4 regions of the Cronobacter universalis NCTC 9529 genome follow, and region 3 is predicted to be linked to each of the others. Evidence: predicted binding sites of a transcription regulator. Region 3 holds the regulator's gene; each other region holds the start of a gene.

Region 1 (3,468 bases), 520 kb from region 3:
TCCCGGCGCAGTATGACTACATCAGCTGGATGCTGCACATGAGCTTCTACGTGCTGTGCGGCGGGATCGTCGGACTGGTGCTGCGCGAGTGGAAAGCCGCCGGGCGTCGTCCGGTCAGCGTGCTGAGTCTGGGCTGCGTGGTGATTATCGTGGCGGCGAATATCGTCGGGCTGGGCATGGCGACCAACTAACCGGCCAGAGCGCCCCACTGCTGACGCCACACCCGTGGCGTCACGCCCGTTTCACGGGTAAACACCACCGAGAAATAGTTACTGTCTTCAAAGCCGCAGCGCGCGGCGATATCGCTAATCAGCAACGAGGAGTGGCGCAGCAGGTACTGCGCCTGGCAGATGCGCAGCTGGCGCAGATACTGGCTGATGCTCATGCCCGTCTGCTGGCGGAACAGCTGGCGCAGCGGGCGTTCGGCAATCTGGTAATGGCTGCAAAAATGTTGCAAATCGAACGGCACTTCCAGGCTGTTGCCCAGCGCGGCCATCAGCAGATCGAGCGTTTCGCCGTCGCCCGGCCCCGCGCCGCCCGACGGCTGATAACGATGACGGCGCAGCGTAATCGCCAGCTGTAAAAAGAGGCTTTCGGCCAGGCAGTGCGAAAGCGCGTCTTGCTTCGGGCTTTCATGCTCCAGCTGGTCAATGACCTGGCGCGCCTGCACCATGCCCTGGCTGCTGAGCCGCCAGCGCGGGTCGCCGCTCGCGCCACGCGGGTTTTCCAGCAGATCGCGCCAGTTGACGTTAAGTTTTAGCCGTTCGGGGCAGTAGATGATGTTATGCAGCACCAGGTCGTTAACCGACTGGTAGCTGTGGCGGTCTTCGGCGCGGATATAAAAGAGATCGCCGCAGGTAATGCGGTAAGGCCTGTCGTTCAGCACATGCAGCCCGTTGCCGCGCCACACCAGCACCAGTTCGCAGAACTCGTGGGTATGCTCGGCAAAAACATTTTGCGGGTAGCGATCCGCCACGACGACCGGCTGGGTGGGTGTCGCGAAGAAATCCGCTTTCCTGAGCACTAACTGAGAGGCCACAGCGTATCTCCGGGGCAAATGGCTGCAAAGTATGCGCTTTTTCGCCGCAGAAAACGGTGATTCCCTTCGCGTTACTGGATTTGCCCGTCGCGCCCCTGGCGAATATCGCGCGGCGACCACGAAAACTCGCGCCGGAACAGCGTGGAGAAGTGATTGCTGTCGCCAAAACCGCACTGGTAGGCGATATCCGTAACGCTCTCTTCGCTGTGGCGCAGCAGATAGCGCGCTTTCATCAGGCGCAGACGATTAAGGTAGCGCTGCGGCGTCAGGCCGGTGCGCTGCTTAAGCTGGCGGTGAAGCGTGCGCAGCGACAGCATGTGGCTATCGGCCAGCCGCTCCCAGCAGACCTCTTCCGCGTAATGCTCCTCAAGCCAGGCGATAAGCTGATTCAGCCGTTCATCGGCGTGGCCGCCGCCCTGCGCATGCGCGCCGCTTCGCAGTAAAATTAGCAGCTGCATAAAGAGCATCTCCATGCTGGCGATGGCATGCACGTCGCTGCTTTCGCGCAGCGCTTCGAGCCGCTCCACCAGCGGACGGGCCTGATGCAGCGTCTGCTGGCTGATGCGCCAGTGCGACGGATAGTGGCCGTCCTGCTCCTGCGGCAAAAGCTTTTCAAGCCCCGACAGGAAACTGAACGCCTGCGGCGAGCGATACAGCACATTGGTCAGACAGAGATTTTCGGTGTGCTCATAGAGATGGCGATCGTGGTCGCGCACAAAGCAGACGGAGCCGCCGCTGAGCGTATACGGCTGACCATTAAACACATGCGTGCCGGTGCCGTGCTCGACGATAACAATCTCATAAAAATCATGATGATGTTCAGGAAAAGCCGCCTGCGGCAGACGCGGTTCAATGGTGACCGACGCCGCGCCGGATGGGAAAAAATCAACGCTCTGTAGTACCGTCATCATCGCCCCCGCGTTCTGTGAAACCTGCCTGATAGTAGATAACGGTTCTCACTTACACCTTAAATTTTCGACGCCAAAACGCGCAAAGCCCGTCGGATTTTTAAGAAACACCGTGAAATTTCTGGAAATGCGGCGCGGCTCACACCGCTGCCGGCCCGGCGGCCAGACGCCATTTTGTGAACTCCCTCACGTTCATCTTTGCTTCCTTGCCAGCGCGCTTAACACGCTGTCCGTGGAGTGAAGGTGCGCCGCCGCGCCGCTCCCTAGACTGGCGTCAGAGATTCCAACAAGGACCCCAACCATGACTATTCGCCATAGCGTCGCGGTCGATCTGGGCGCCTCCAGCGGCCGCGTGATGCTGGCTCGCTACGACAGCCACGGACAGCGCCTGACGCTTGAAGAAATACACCGTTTCGCCAACGGCCTGCGCCGCGTGGACGGCTTCGACACCTGGGATGTGGACGCGCTGGAGCGCGAAGTGCGCGCGGGTCTGGAGAAAGCCTGCGCGCGCGGCGTCGCTATCGACAGCATCGGCATCGACACCTGGGGCGTCGACTATGTGTTGCTGGACGCGCGCGGCGAGCGCGTCGGCCTGCCGGTGTCGTATCGCGACAGCCGCACCGACGGCATTATGGCCCGCGCCGAGCAGCAAATGGGCCGCGAGGCGATTTACCGCCGCACCGGCATTCAGTTTCTGCCGTTTAACACGCTGTATCAGTTTCGCGCGCTGGTGGAGCAGCAGCCGGAGCTGGTCGCGCGCGTGGCGCATGCGCTGCTCATCCCGGATTACCTCTGCTACCGGCTGACCGGCGCGCTGAACTGGGATTACACCAATGCCACCACCACCCAGCTCATTAACATCAATACCGATAACTGGGACGAGACGCTGCTCGACTGGGCGGGCGTGCCGCGCCACTGGCTCGGCGCGCCGACGCATCCGGGCAACGTGATCGGCCACTGGCGCAGCGCGCAGGGCGTGGGAGTGCCGGTGGTTTCCGTGGCGACGCACGACACCGCCAGCGCGGTGATCGCCGCGCCGCTGGCGACGCCGGACGCGGCGTATCTCTCTTCCGGCACCTGGTCGCTGATGGGTTTTGAGAGCAAAACGCCGTACACCGATGACCGCGCGCTCGCGGCCAATATCACCAATGAAGGCGGCGCCGAAGGGCGCTACCGGGTGCTGAAAAACATCATGGGGCTGTGGCTGTTGCAGCGCGTCTGCCAGGAGCAGCAGATTACCGACCTGCCCGCCCTTATCGACGAGGCGCGCGCGCTTGCGCCCTGCCGCTTTGTGGTGAACCCCAATGACGACCGCTTTATCAACCCGCAAAGCATGAGCCGCGAAATTCAGGCCGCCTGCCTTGAGCGCGGCGAGCCTGCGCCGCAAAGCGCGGCAGAGCTGGCGCGCTGCGTTTTTGACAGCCTGGCGCTGCTGTACGCCCGCGTGCTGGATGAACTCACCGCCCTGCGCGGGCGGCCGTTCACAGTGCTGCACATTGTCGGCGGCGGCAGCCAGAACCC
Region 2 (3,468 bases), 800 kb from region 3:
GACTCCGGGCGGGTGTTCTGGATGAGATACGTCTCGCAGGCCTGGGTGATTAACGTCAGCGAGAGCGTATTGAGCGCTTTCAGGCGGCGGTTCGCGCGCACCCAGCGCGAAGATTCCATATTCAGGTTAACCCGCATGCCATCGAGCGCGGCGGTGCGGCGCACCAGCGCGCCCCAGGCTTTATCCACCTCTGCGCTGTCGCCGTGGGCCATGCAGAGCTGCATCAGGCGAAACTGCTCCACCAGCAGCGCGTCCAGCTCGCGGTCGATCTCTTTCTTAATGGAGCGCGGAGAGAACAGGAGATCGGCGATAATCGCGCAGAAAATCCCAAGCACGATTTCACTACAGCGCTCCAGCGCGAACTGCGGCGCCAGCAGCGGCTCGGTCTGAATCGTAATGACGATAATCAGCGCCGTGTAACCCGCAAGCCCCCAGGCATACGAGTTTTCGACTTTCACCAGCGATGAGACCCAGGTACAGAAACCAGCCCAGATACAGCAAAGGGTCAGCATCACGACCGGCGCGCGAATGGTGCCGATAATCATCACCAGCGCGGCGATACAGCCGATGAATGTCCCGATGATTCGGAGCATCCCGCGGTAGCGGATAGCGCCGGACCACGGCTCGCCGCCCGCGGCAAACGCCGGGCCCGCCGCCACGATAGCGGCGGTCAGCACCGCCCAGCGCGGCGTTTCAAGCTGAAAGTGAAACCCGACGAACAGCGCCAGCACAATGGCGGTGGCGAGTTTTATCGCAAAGCGCAGATGCCGGGGATCGATAGATAAAAAGCCCATCATGATTAGCCGAATTCGCGCAGGCGGTGCATCAGCTTGTTAAAGGCCGATTCGTGGCTGCGGTCGCGATCCCGCTCTCCTGTCACCACGACGGTCGCCGTCGTGCCGGACGGATAGAGGTTGCCGGGCTGTTTATCGAGGCGAATGCGCACCGGCACGCGCTGCGCCAGACGCACCCATTCGAGGTTAGAATCAACCGTCGCCATGCCTTTGTCGTCGCGCGTGCTGCTGGCGTTCGTCACGCCCGCCGAGACGCTGTCGACGGTGCCGTGCAGCACGTTATTACTGCCAAGCGGCGTAATCTCTACGCGAAAGCCGGGGCGTACGCCCTCCAGCTTGGTCTCTTCCATATAAGCCTGAACGTAGAAGCTGTTCTGTTTGACCAGCGCCACCGCCGTGGAGCCGCGCGTAATAAATTCGCCGGTGTAGACGTTAAGGTTGGTGACCCAGCCGTCCGCCGGCGCGCGGATCACGGTGCGTTGCAGGTCGAGCTTCGCCAGATCGCGCGTCGCTTCGGCTTTCGCCAGCTGATGCAGCACGGTTTGCAGCACGTTGTTCGCCTGGTCTATTTCTTCACGCGACATCGCCTGCACTCCGAGCTTGTTACGACGGCCCGCCTCGCGGCGTTTTTCATTGGCCAGCGCCTGGTAGTACGCGACATCGGCTTCAGCTTCTTCCAGCGCCTTCTGGTAACGCGGCTGGTCTATAGTGAAAAGCACCTGATCTTTTTTCACCAGTTGGTTGTCATGCACGTCCACCGAGGTGATTAGCCCGGCGACGTCCGGCGCGATAGCGACCACATCGGCGCTGAAGCGCGCATCACGCGTCCAGGGCGATTCGGTATAAAAACTCCAGGCGCGAAAAATGGCGATGAAGGCGAGCACGACCAGCACCACGGTGATGGCTGTGCGGGTGATTTTTGTTGTTAGTAGTTTCACATCAACCTCAGACAAACAAGCGCGACAGCAGATAAAACAGACAGCAGTAGAGCGCCGTATTAAATAACGCCGGATGCCAGACGAAATCGTAAATCCCGGTCGGGATCAGCGCACGGCGCACCAGCCAGAAAATCGCCAGCGACAGCAGAAGCTCAAAAAAGATCGGCGGAAAGGAAAGACCGAATATCACAATGACCGGAAAAAGACTCATGTTGACCTTGATTTGCGTACAGGCGATTGATTTTTAAACTATATTCCGCAACGAGTGACCTGGAATGGCCGGGCGAGAGTGCGGTGTTAGTTATGTTGGAAATAATATATTAGCGTAACTGATAGTAAGTTATCTATGATATGTGATCTAAATCACTTTTAAGCCAGAGTGAATAATGGAACGACTAAAAAGAATGTCGGTGTTCGCCAAAGTGGTGGAGCTGGGCTCGTTTACCAGCGCCGCCAGGCAGCTTGAGATGAGCGTCTCTTCTATCAGTCAGACGGTATCGAAACTGGAAGATGAGTTGCAGGTCAAGCTGTTAAACCGCAGCACCCGCAGCATTGGCTTAACCGAGGCAGGCCGGATCTACTACCAGGGCTGTCGTCGTATGCTGCATGAAGTACAGGAAGTGCATGAACAGTTATACGCTTTTAATAATAGCCCTATCGGCACGCTGCGGATCGGCTGTTCTTCAACCATGGCGCAAAATGTACTGGCGTCTCTGACCGCCGGAATGCTCCGCGACTATCCGGGGCTGTCGGTCAACCTGGTGACCGGCATTCCGGCCCCCGATCTTATCGCCGACGGGCTGGACGTGGTGATCCGCGTCGGCGCCCTACAGGATTCCAGTCTGTTTTCAAAACGTCTCGGCTCGATGCCGATGGTCGTCTGCGCCGCCAAAAGCTATCTCGCTCAGGCGGGCACGCCGGAAAAACCCGCCGATCTCGCCAACCATTCATGGCTTGAATATAGCGTGCGTCCCGACAACGAATTCGAACTTATCGCGCCGGAAGGTATCTCCACCCGCCTGCTGCCGCAGGGGCGTTTTGTCACCAATGATCCGATGACGCTTTCCCGCTGGCTGAAAGCGGGCGCAGGCATTGCGTATGTACCGCTAATGTGGGTGATCGATGAGATCAACAGCGGGGAGCTGGAGATCCTGTTCCCGCGCTACCAGTCCGATCCGCGACCGGTATACGCGCTCTATACCGAAAAAGACAAACTGCCGCTTAAGGTGCAGGTCTGCATCAACGCGCTTAATGACTATTTCGTGAAAGTGGCGCAGGTATACCAGGAGATGCGGGGAAGAAACGGGAAGGGAAAAGAGAGCCGCGCCTGACGGTATCGCCCCTCGCAAACGGAGGGGCGAAAACACACGCTTATGCCGTACCGCCAACCGTCAGGTTATCCACCTTCAGCGTCGGCTGACCGACGCCTACCGGCAGGCTCTGGCCTTCTTTACCGCAGACGCCGACGCCGTTATCCAGCTTCACGTCGTTACCCACCATTGAAATCTGCTGCATCGCCTCGATGCCGGAGCCGATAAGCGTCGCGCCTTTCACCGGCTTCGTCACTTTACCGTTTTCGATGAGATACGCTTCCGAGGTCGAGAAGACGAACTTACCAGAAGTGATATCCACCTGGCCGCCGCCGAAGTTCGGCGCGAAGATCCCGTAATCCACCGATTCGATAATCTCCTGCGGCGTGGATTTTCCGGCCAGCATATAGGTGTTGGTCATGCGCG
Region 3 (3,468 bases):
ATGGAAGATTACATCAACTACATCACGCCGCAGTTCTCACGCACCCATATTAACTTCCAGCGCGTGCCGACGGTGGACACCTCCAACCCGTTCGCCGCGAAAAGCATTCCGTCGCTTGATGAGAGTTTCGTGGTCATTCACTTCCGCAATCTGGACAATATCGATTACCCGTGGCTGCTGGCGATGCTACAGGGCTCGTTTATTTCACATATCAATACGCTGGTGGTGCCGGGCGGCAAGATGGGGCTGGCGATGGAGCTTATCATGCTGCCGCTGGTGCAGCGGCTGATGGAAGGCAAGCAGATAGCGTGACAGAGTGGCCTGGCGGCGCTTCGCCTGCCGGGCCGCCCGTCGTCAGATTACGCCTCAATCACTTCATACGAATGGGTGATGTTGACCCCTTTGCCGAGCATCAGCGCCACCGAACAGTACTTCTCCGCCGACAGATCCACCGCGCGCGACACTGCCGCGTCCTTAAGGTCTTTACCCGTCACCACAAAGTGCAGATTGATATGCGTGAACAGACGCGGGGCCTCTTCGCGGCGCTCTGACGTCAGTTTCACTTCGCAGTCGATCACGTCGTGACGGCCTTTTTGCAGGATAGAGACCACATCAATCGCGCTACAGCCGCCTGCGGCTATCAGGACCATTTCCATCGGGCTCGGCGCTTTGTCGCCGGAGTTGCCGTCCATCAGGATCTGATGCCCCGAAGCGGACTCGCCAAGGAAGGTTAACCCTTCTACCCATTTCACTCGTGCATGCATGTTAATCGCTCCAGGCTATTCATTTTTCTGACAGATTACGCGCGCGCGTTCCCGGAGGCAATGGAAGCGCGACCTGCGTCAAGCTGAAACGAGACAACAGGAGACACCTGAGAAAAGCTATGCTAAAACAGTCTGGATGCAGCGGCGATACATTGATGTTACGCATGGGTGCAGAGGAGAAGACAATTTATCGGCTGCGATGTCCACGGACAGCCAACTTCCCTGGAAGCGGGAAGATGATGATTGCAAAGCCAGACAGGGGTTACGCGCCCTGTCTTTGGAGCCAGTTTAAAACAGAGGATAACCGCGCATGGTGCTTGGCAAACCGCAAACAGACCCGACTCTTGAATGGTTCTTGTCACATTGCCACATTCATAAGTATCCATCTAAGAGCACGCTGATTCACCAGGGTGAAAAAGCGGAGACGCTGTATTACATCGTTAAAGGCTCAGTGGCAGTGCTGATCAAAGATGAAGAGGGTAAGGAGATGATCCTCTCGTACCTGAATCAGGGAGACTTCATCGGCGAACTGGGTTTGTTCGAGGAAGGTCAGGAACGCAGCGCCTGGGTTCGCGCTAAAACTGCCTGTGAAGTGGCTGAAATCTCTTACAAAAAATTCCGTCAGCTGATCCAGGTTAACCCGGATATTCTGATGCGTCTCTCCTCGCAGATGGCTCGCCGCCTGCAAGTCACCTCCGAGAAAGTGGGTAACCTCGCCTTCCTCGACGTGACCGGCCGTATCGCGCAGACCCTGCTGAACCTGGCCAAACAGCCGGACGCGATGACCCATCCTGACGGGATGCAGATCAAAATCACGCGTCAGGAAATCGGCCAGATCGTCGGCTGTTCTCGCGAAACCGTTGGCCGCATTCTGAAAATGCTCGAAGATCAGAACCTGATCTCCGCCCACGGTAAAACCATCGTGGTTTACGGTACCCGCTAAAAAATCAAAAAACGGCGTGTCGCTTCGGTAACACGCCGTTTTTGTATCTATACTTCTCCCCTATGTGGCGTCGTCTTATCTATCATCCTGAAATCAATTACGCTTTACGGCAAACGCTGATCTTAAGCCTGCCGGTGGCGGTCGGGTTGATGCTGGGCCATCTTCAACAAGGGTTGCTGTTTTCACTCGTCCCCGCCTGCTGCAACATTGCCGGTCTTGATACCCCGCACAAACGCTTTTTTAAACGACTGATCATCGGCGCCTCGCTGTTCGCGCTGAGCAGCCTGGCGGTGCAGCTTCTGCTGTTACAGTCTGTGCCGCTGCCGCTCATTCTGCTGATGCTGGCGCTGCTGCTCGGCGTAACGGCGGAGATCAGCCCGCTGCATGCGCGTCTCCTGCCCGCGTCGCTTATCGCGGCCATCTTCACGCTAAGCCTCGCCGGAAATATGCCCATCTGGGAGCCCATGCTGCTCTATGTCCTCGGCACGCTCTGGTATGGCGCGTTTAACGGGTTCTGGTTCTGGCTGTGGCGCGAGCAGCCGCTGCGTGAATCGTTAAGCCTGATTTATAAAAGTCTCGCCGACTACTGCGAAGCGAAATACAGCCTGCTGACGCGCCACACCGAGCCGGAACAGGCGCTGCCGCCGCTGCTCGTGCATCAGCAAAAAGTGGTGGATCAGATAAGCCAGTGCTATCAGCAGCTACAGATGCTGTCGGCGACCAAACAGAACGGCTACAAGCGCCTGCTGCGCACGTTTCAGGTGGCGCTGGATCTCCAGGAGCACATTTCAGTCTCCCTGCATCAGCCCGCCGAAGTGCAAAAACTGGTGGAGCGCAGCCACGCCGAAGAAGTGCTGCGCTGGACGGCGCAAACCGTCGCCACGCGGCTGCGCACGCTTTCTGACGATATTCTCTATCACCGTTATTCACGCCGCTTCTCAATGGATAAGCAGATTGAGGCGCTGGCGAAAATCGCCCGCCAGCACCCGGACAACCCGGTCGGCCAGTTCTGCGAATACCATTTCAGCCGCATCGCGCGCGTACTGCGCACCCAGCGACCGCTCTACGCCCGTGACCTGATGGAGAGCGGCCAGCGTCGCCTGCCGCTGCTGCCGGCGCTGAAAAGCTATCTGTCGCTGAAATCCGCGGCGCTGCGTACCGCCGCGCGTCTGGGCGTAATGCTGGCGGCGGCGGGCCTGTTAGGCAGCGCGTTCCAGTTGCCGAAGCCGTACTGGATCCTGATGACGGTGCTGTTCGTCACGCAAAACGGCTATGGCGCGACGCGGGTGCGCATCCTGCACCGTGCCGGCGGCACGCTGGCCGGGCTGATTATCGCGGGCATTACGCTGCACCTGAATGTGCCGCAGGGCTATACCCTGCTCGGCATGCTGCTGGTGACGTTAATCAGTTATCTGATAATCCGGCGGCACTACGGCTGGGCGATGATTGGCTTTACCGTCACGGCGGTCTATTCGCTGCAAATCCTGACGCTCAACGGCGAGCAGTACATCGTGGCGCGCCTGATAGACACGCTGTCCGGCTGCCTTATCGCATTCGGCGGCATGGTCTGGCTCTGGCCCCAGTGGCAGAGCGGTCTCCTGCGCCAGAACGCGCATGACGCGCTGGAAGCAGACCAGGAGGCGCTGCGCCTGATCCTGAGCGACGATCCGCAACCCGGCCCGCTGGCGTGGCAGCGGATGCAGGTCAACCAGGCGCACAACGCGCTCTATAACTCGCTCAACCAGGCCATGCAGGAGCCAG
Region 4 (3,468 bases), 1.8 Mb from region 3:
CAGCTGGCGCAGGCCGAGCAGCAGCGCGCGCAGGCGCGGGTGCAGAGCAGCCTGGATCTCGTCGCGCTCTACAAAGCGCTCGGCGGCGGCTGGGAGCCGTATCAGAACGTGCGCCTGCCAGACTACGACGTTTTTGGCCCCGCGCCGCGCGGCTGAATCTGCAATGAGCTCGCAACGCCTTCCGCCTCTGGAGAGAGGGGCGGTGGAAGAGAGAGTTCATTGCGCTCAGGCACGTTTTTCGCCTGAGTAACAACGGATAACGACAATTCATCAGGAGAAAGGTATGTTTGAGTTATTACTGGAGCCAGCAAAATTATTTATTAACGCAGGCATGGACAGCTTCAAAAAGTCAAAAGAGCTGGCTAACCTGAAAATTGCGGTCAGGCAGCGGATTATCCGGGAAATTAAGCTCAACGCCGCAGTGCTTGATGAAATAATCAAAAACTATTACGAAAAAGAAGGCTCCGTAGCGGAGAAAAATGCGCTCATTATGGCATTGCGGACCCGTGCCTTCGACGAGCTTAATGACGGCGCTATTCCGGTATCGCTTTTGATAAGCGGCAATGCGGATCACTGGCCTTCCGCCACGACTAAAGATGAAAAAGAGCGTTATCTGAAGTATCTCAGCAGTATCAAAACCACCATTGACCTCCTAGACCGCGCCTATTATCGCATTCATATCGCCCGTATTCTCGCCAGCAGCGGTAAATGCGATTCTGACCTTAAATATATCCGCTATATGCTTACCGCTTTGATCGTCAACCTGCGTGATGAAGAGAGCTGAAATAGCCTGCGCGTAAGGAACGAAAACAAAAAAAGCCAGCATCACAAGGTGATTGCCGGCTTCTCAGAGTGAAAAAACCGTCTGTCTTTATCTTACTTTCAGACGGCTATTGCGCTCGTTTTCTCTCAGTATGTGCTTAATTCAGACGGACCGGCATACCGGAACGGTTCTGCACCGCCTGCTCAACGACGTTCTGATCGACATCGCTCTGGCTGGTGACGGTGGTCACCGCTTTGGTCAGCGTAATCGGCACCAGTTCGTTGTTGTTGATCTGATCTTCGCTGGTGGAGAGCGGGTTATGCACCTCGATGTAACGGCTGCCATCCGGCTCGGTGGTCGCTTTCACCGGCTCGTTGACGAACTGTACGCGGGTGCCGACCGGCACGTTCTCGAACAGGAATTTAATGTCTTCGTTACGCAGACGCACGCAGCCGTGGCTCACGCGCAGGCCGATACCGAAGTTGGCGTTGGTGCCGTGAATAGCGTACAGGCGGCCGATATAGAGCGCGTAGAGGCCCATCGGGTTATCCGGGCCAGCCGGTACCACCGGCGGCAGCGGTTCGCCCGCGGCAGCGTACTCCGCGTGCATCTTGGCGGTCGGCGTCCAGGTCGGGTTCGCGCGCTTGCGCTCGACTTTCGTCACCCAGTTGATCGGGGTGTCTTTACCGAGCTGGCCGATGCCGATCGGCAGCACGATAACCGTGTTGGTGCCTTGCGGGTAGTAATACAGACGCATTTCGGCGCTGTTAATCACAATGCCTTCATGCGGCGTATCCGGCAGGATCAGCTGCTGAGGAATGTTCAGAATGGTGCCGCCTTTCGGCAGATACGGGTCGACGCCCGGGTTGGCCTCCAGCATGTTGGAAAGCCCCATCTGATACTGTGCGGCGAAATCTTCCAGCGGCAGGTTATTGCCTTCCGGGATTGTCACCACCTGGTTTTCACCCACCAGACGGCTACCGTCGGTCGGCAGAGGATAAGTCACCGCAGAGGCGGAGTTACAAAACCCGACGACTGCGAAGGCTGCCACTAAAAGCGTGCGTAATTTCATCTTCATGTTATGCAAATATCGTTGCCGGACCGGCCGTTAGAGTGAACGAAAGAATACAGGGAGCGCATTATATGTGCATTCTCCGTGGCAGGGAATTGAGATGTGTGCTTATTCACATTTTTTTCCCATTCCTGAGTCAGTGTAGTCAGCCCATTGACGGGGGAAATAAATTCGGAGTTATGGCATAATGCGTTGTTTATCACACATCTTACCCAGGAATTACGCGTGTTAGTTACCAGCAACGTCACCATGCAGTTCGGCAGTAAGCCGCTGTTTGAAAACATTTCCGTCAAGTTCGGCGGCGGCAACCGTTACGGTCTGATTGGCGCCAACGGGAGCGGCAAGTCCACTTTCATGAAGATCCTCGGCGGCGATTTACAGCCGAGCGCGGGCAACGTCTCGCTCGATCCTAACGAACGCATCGGTAAGCTGCGCCAGGATCAGTTCGCGTTTGAACAATACACCGTGCTGGATACCGTGATCATGGGCCACGGCGAACTGTGGGAAGTGAAGCAGGAGCGCGATCGCATCTACGCGCTGCCGGAGATGAGCGAAGAAGACGGCTATAAAGTGGCCGATCTCGAAGTGAAATATGGCGAGATGGACGGCTACAGCGCGGAGTCCCGCGCGGGCGAGCTGCTGCTGGGCGTCGGCATTCCGCTGGAGCAGCATTACGGCCCGATGAGCGAAGTCGCCCCTGGCTGGAAGCTGCGTGTCCTGCTGGCGCAGGCGCTGTTCTCTAACCCGGACATCCTGCTGCTCGATGAACCGACGAACAACCTGGACATCGACACCATTCGCTGGCTGGAACAGACGCTCAACGATCGCGACAGCACCATGATTATTATTTCGCACGACCGTCACTTCCTGAACATGGTCTGCACGCACATGGCGGATCTCGACTACGGCGAACTGCGCGTCTATCCGGGCAACTATGACGAATACATGACCGCCGCCACCCAGGCGCGCGAGCGTCTGCTGGCGGACAACGCCAAGAAAAAAGCCCAGATTGCCGACCTGCAATCGTTCGTGAGCCGCTTTAGCGCCAACGCCTCGAAATCCCGTCAGGCGACCTCCCGCGCCCGCCAGATTGATAAAATCAAACTGGAAGAGGTGAAAGCCTCCAGCCGCCAGAACCCGTTTATCCGCTTCGAGCAGGATAAAAAGCTGTTCCGCAACGCGCTGGAAGTGGAAGCGATGACCAAAGGCTTCGATAACGGCCCGCTGTTTAAAAACGTCGGCCTGCTGCTGGAAGTGGGCGAGAAGCTGGCTATCCTCGGCGCCAACGGCGTGGGTAAATCCACCATGCTGAAAACGCTGGTGGGCGAACTGCAACCGGATAACGGCACCGTGAAATGGTCTGAGAATGCGCAGATTGGCTACTACGCGCAGGATCACGAATATGAGTTCGACAACGATCTGACCGTGTTTGAATGGATGAGCCAGTGGAAGCAGGAAGGCGACGACGAGCAGGCGGTTCGCAGCATTCTTGGACGTCTGCTGTTCAGCCAGGACGACATCAAAAAGCCCGCCAAAGTGCTCTCCGGTGGTGAAAAGGGGCGTATGCTGTTCGGCAAGCTGATGATGGAAAAACCGAACATTCTGGTGATGGACGAACCGACCAACCACCTGG

The links. The regulator CRP, encoded in region 3, controls carbon source genes, mostly activating them, when cyclic AMP is high. The targets are predictions, from matches to a motif close to ATGTGANNNNNNTCACAT.
Region 1: a site for CRP is predicted at 2,075-2,092, ahead of rhaS (HTH-type transcriptional activator RhaS). Genes of this name have one in related genera too.
Region 2: a site for CRP is predicted at 2,084-2,101, ahead of aaeR (HTH-type transcriptional activator AaeR). Genes of this name have one in related genera too.
Region 4: a site for CRP is predicted at 2,023-2,040, ahead of AFK65_RS06560 (ABC-F family ATPase). Genes of this name have one in related genera too.

What each region holds. Positions count from the first base shown of each region.
Region 1 is NZ_CP012257.1:123,555-127,022, reverse strand. Features, by position in the region: gene rhaT (L-rhamnose/proton symporter RhaT) at 1-191, shown strand, start outside; gene rhaR (HTH-type transcriptional activator RhaR) at 188-1,039, opposite strand; gene rhaS (HTH-type transcriptional activator RhaS) at 1,111-1,947, opposite strand; gene rhaB (rhamnulokinase) at 2,249-3,468, shown strand, end outside.
Region 2 is NZ_CP012257.1:406,527-409,994, reverse strand. Features, by position in the region: gene aaeB (p-hydroxybenzoic acid efflux pump subunit AaeB) at 1-794, opposite strand, end outside; gene aaeA (p-hydroxybenzoic acid efflux pump subunit AaeA) at 800-1,732, opposite strand; gene aaeX (p-hydroxybenzoic acid efflux pump operon protein AaeX) at 1,740-1,943, opposite strand; gene aaeR (HTH-type transcriptional activator AaeR) at 2,119-3,063, shown strand; gene tldD (metalloprotease TldD) at 3,104-3,468, opposite strand, start outside.
Region 3 is NZ_CP012257.1:3,911,679-3,915,146, forward strand. Features, by position in the region: gene AFK65_RS18095 (phosphoribulokinase) at 1-312, shown strand, start outside; gene AFK65_RS18100 (OsmC family protein) at 360-764, opposite strand; gene crp (cAMP-activated global transcriptional regulator CRP) at 1,075-1,707, shown strand; gene AFK65_RS18110 (YccS/YhfK family putative transporter) at 1,770-3,468, shown strand, end outside.
Region 4 is NZ_CP012257.1:1,431,305-1,434,772, forward strand. Features, by position in the region: gene AFK65_RS06545 (efflux transporter outer membrane subunit) at 1-156, shown strand, start outside; gene AFK65_RS06550 (hypothetical protein) at 284-784, shown strand; gene ldtB (L,D-transpeptidase) at 921-1,841, opposite strand; gene AFK65_RS06560 (ABC-F family ATPase) at 2,061-3,468, shown strand, end outside.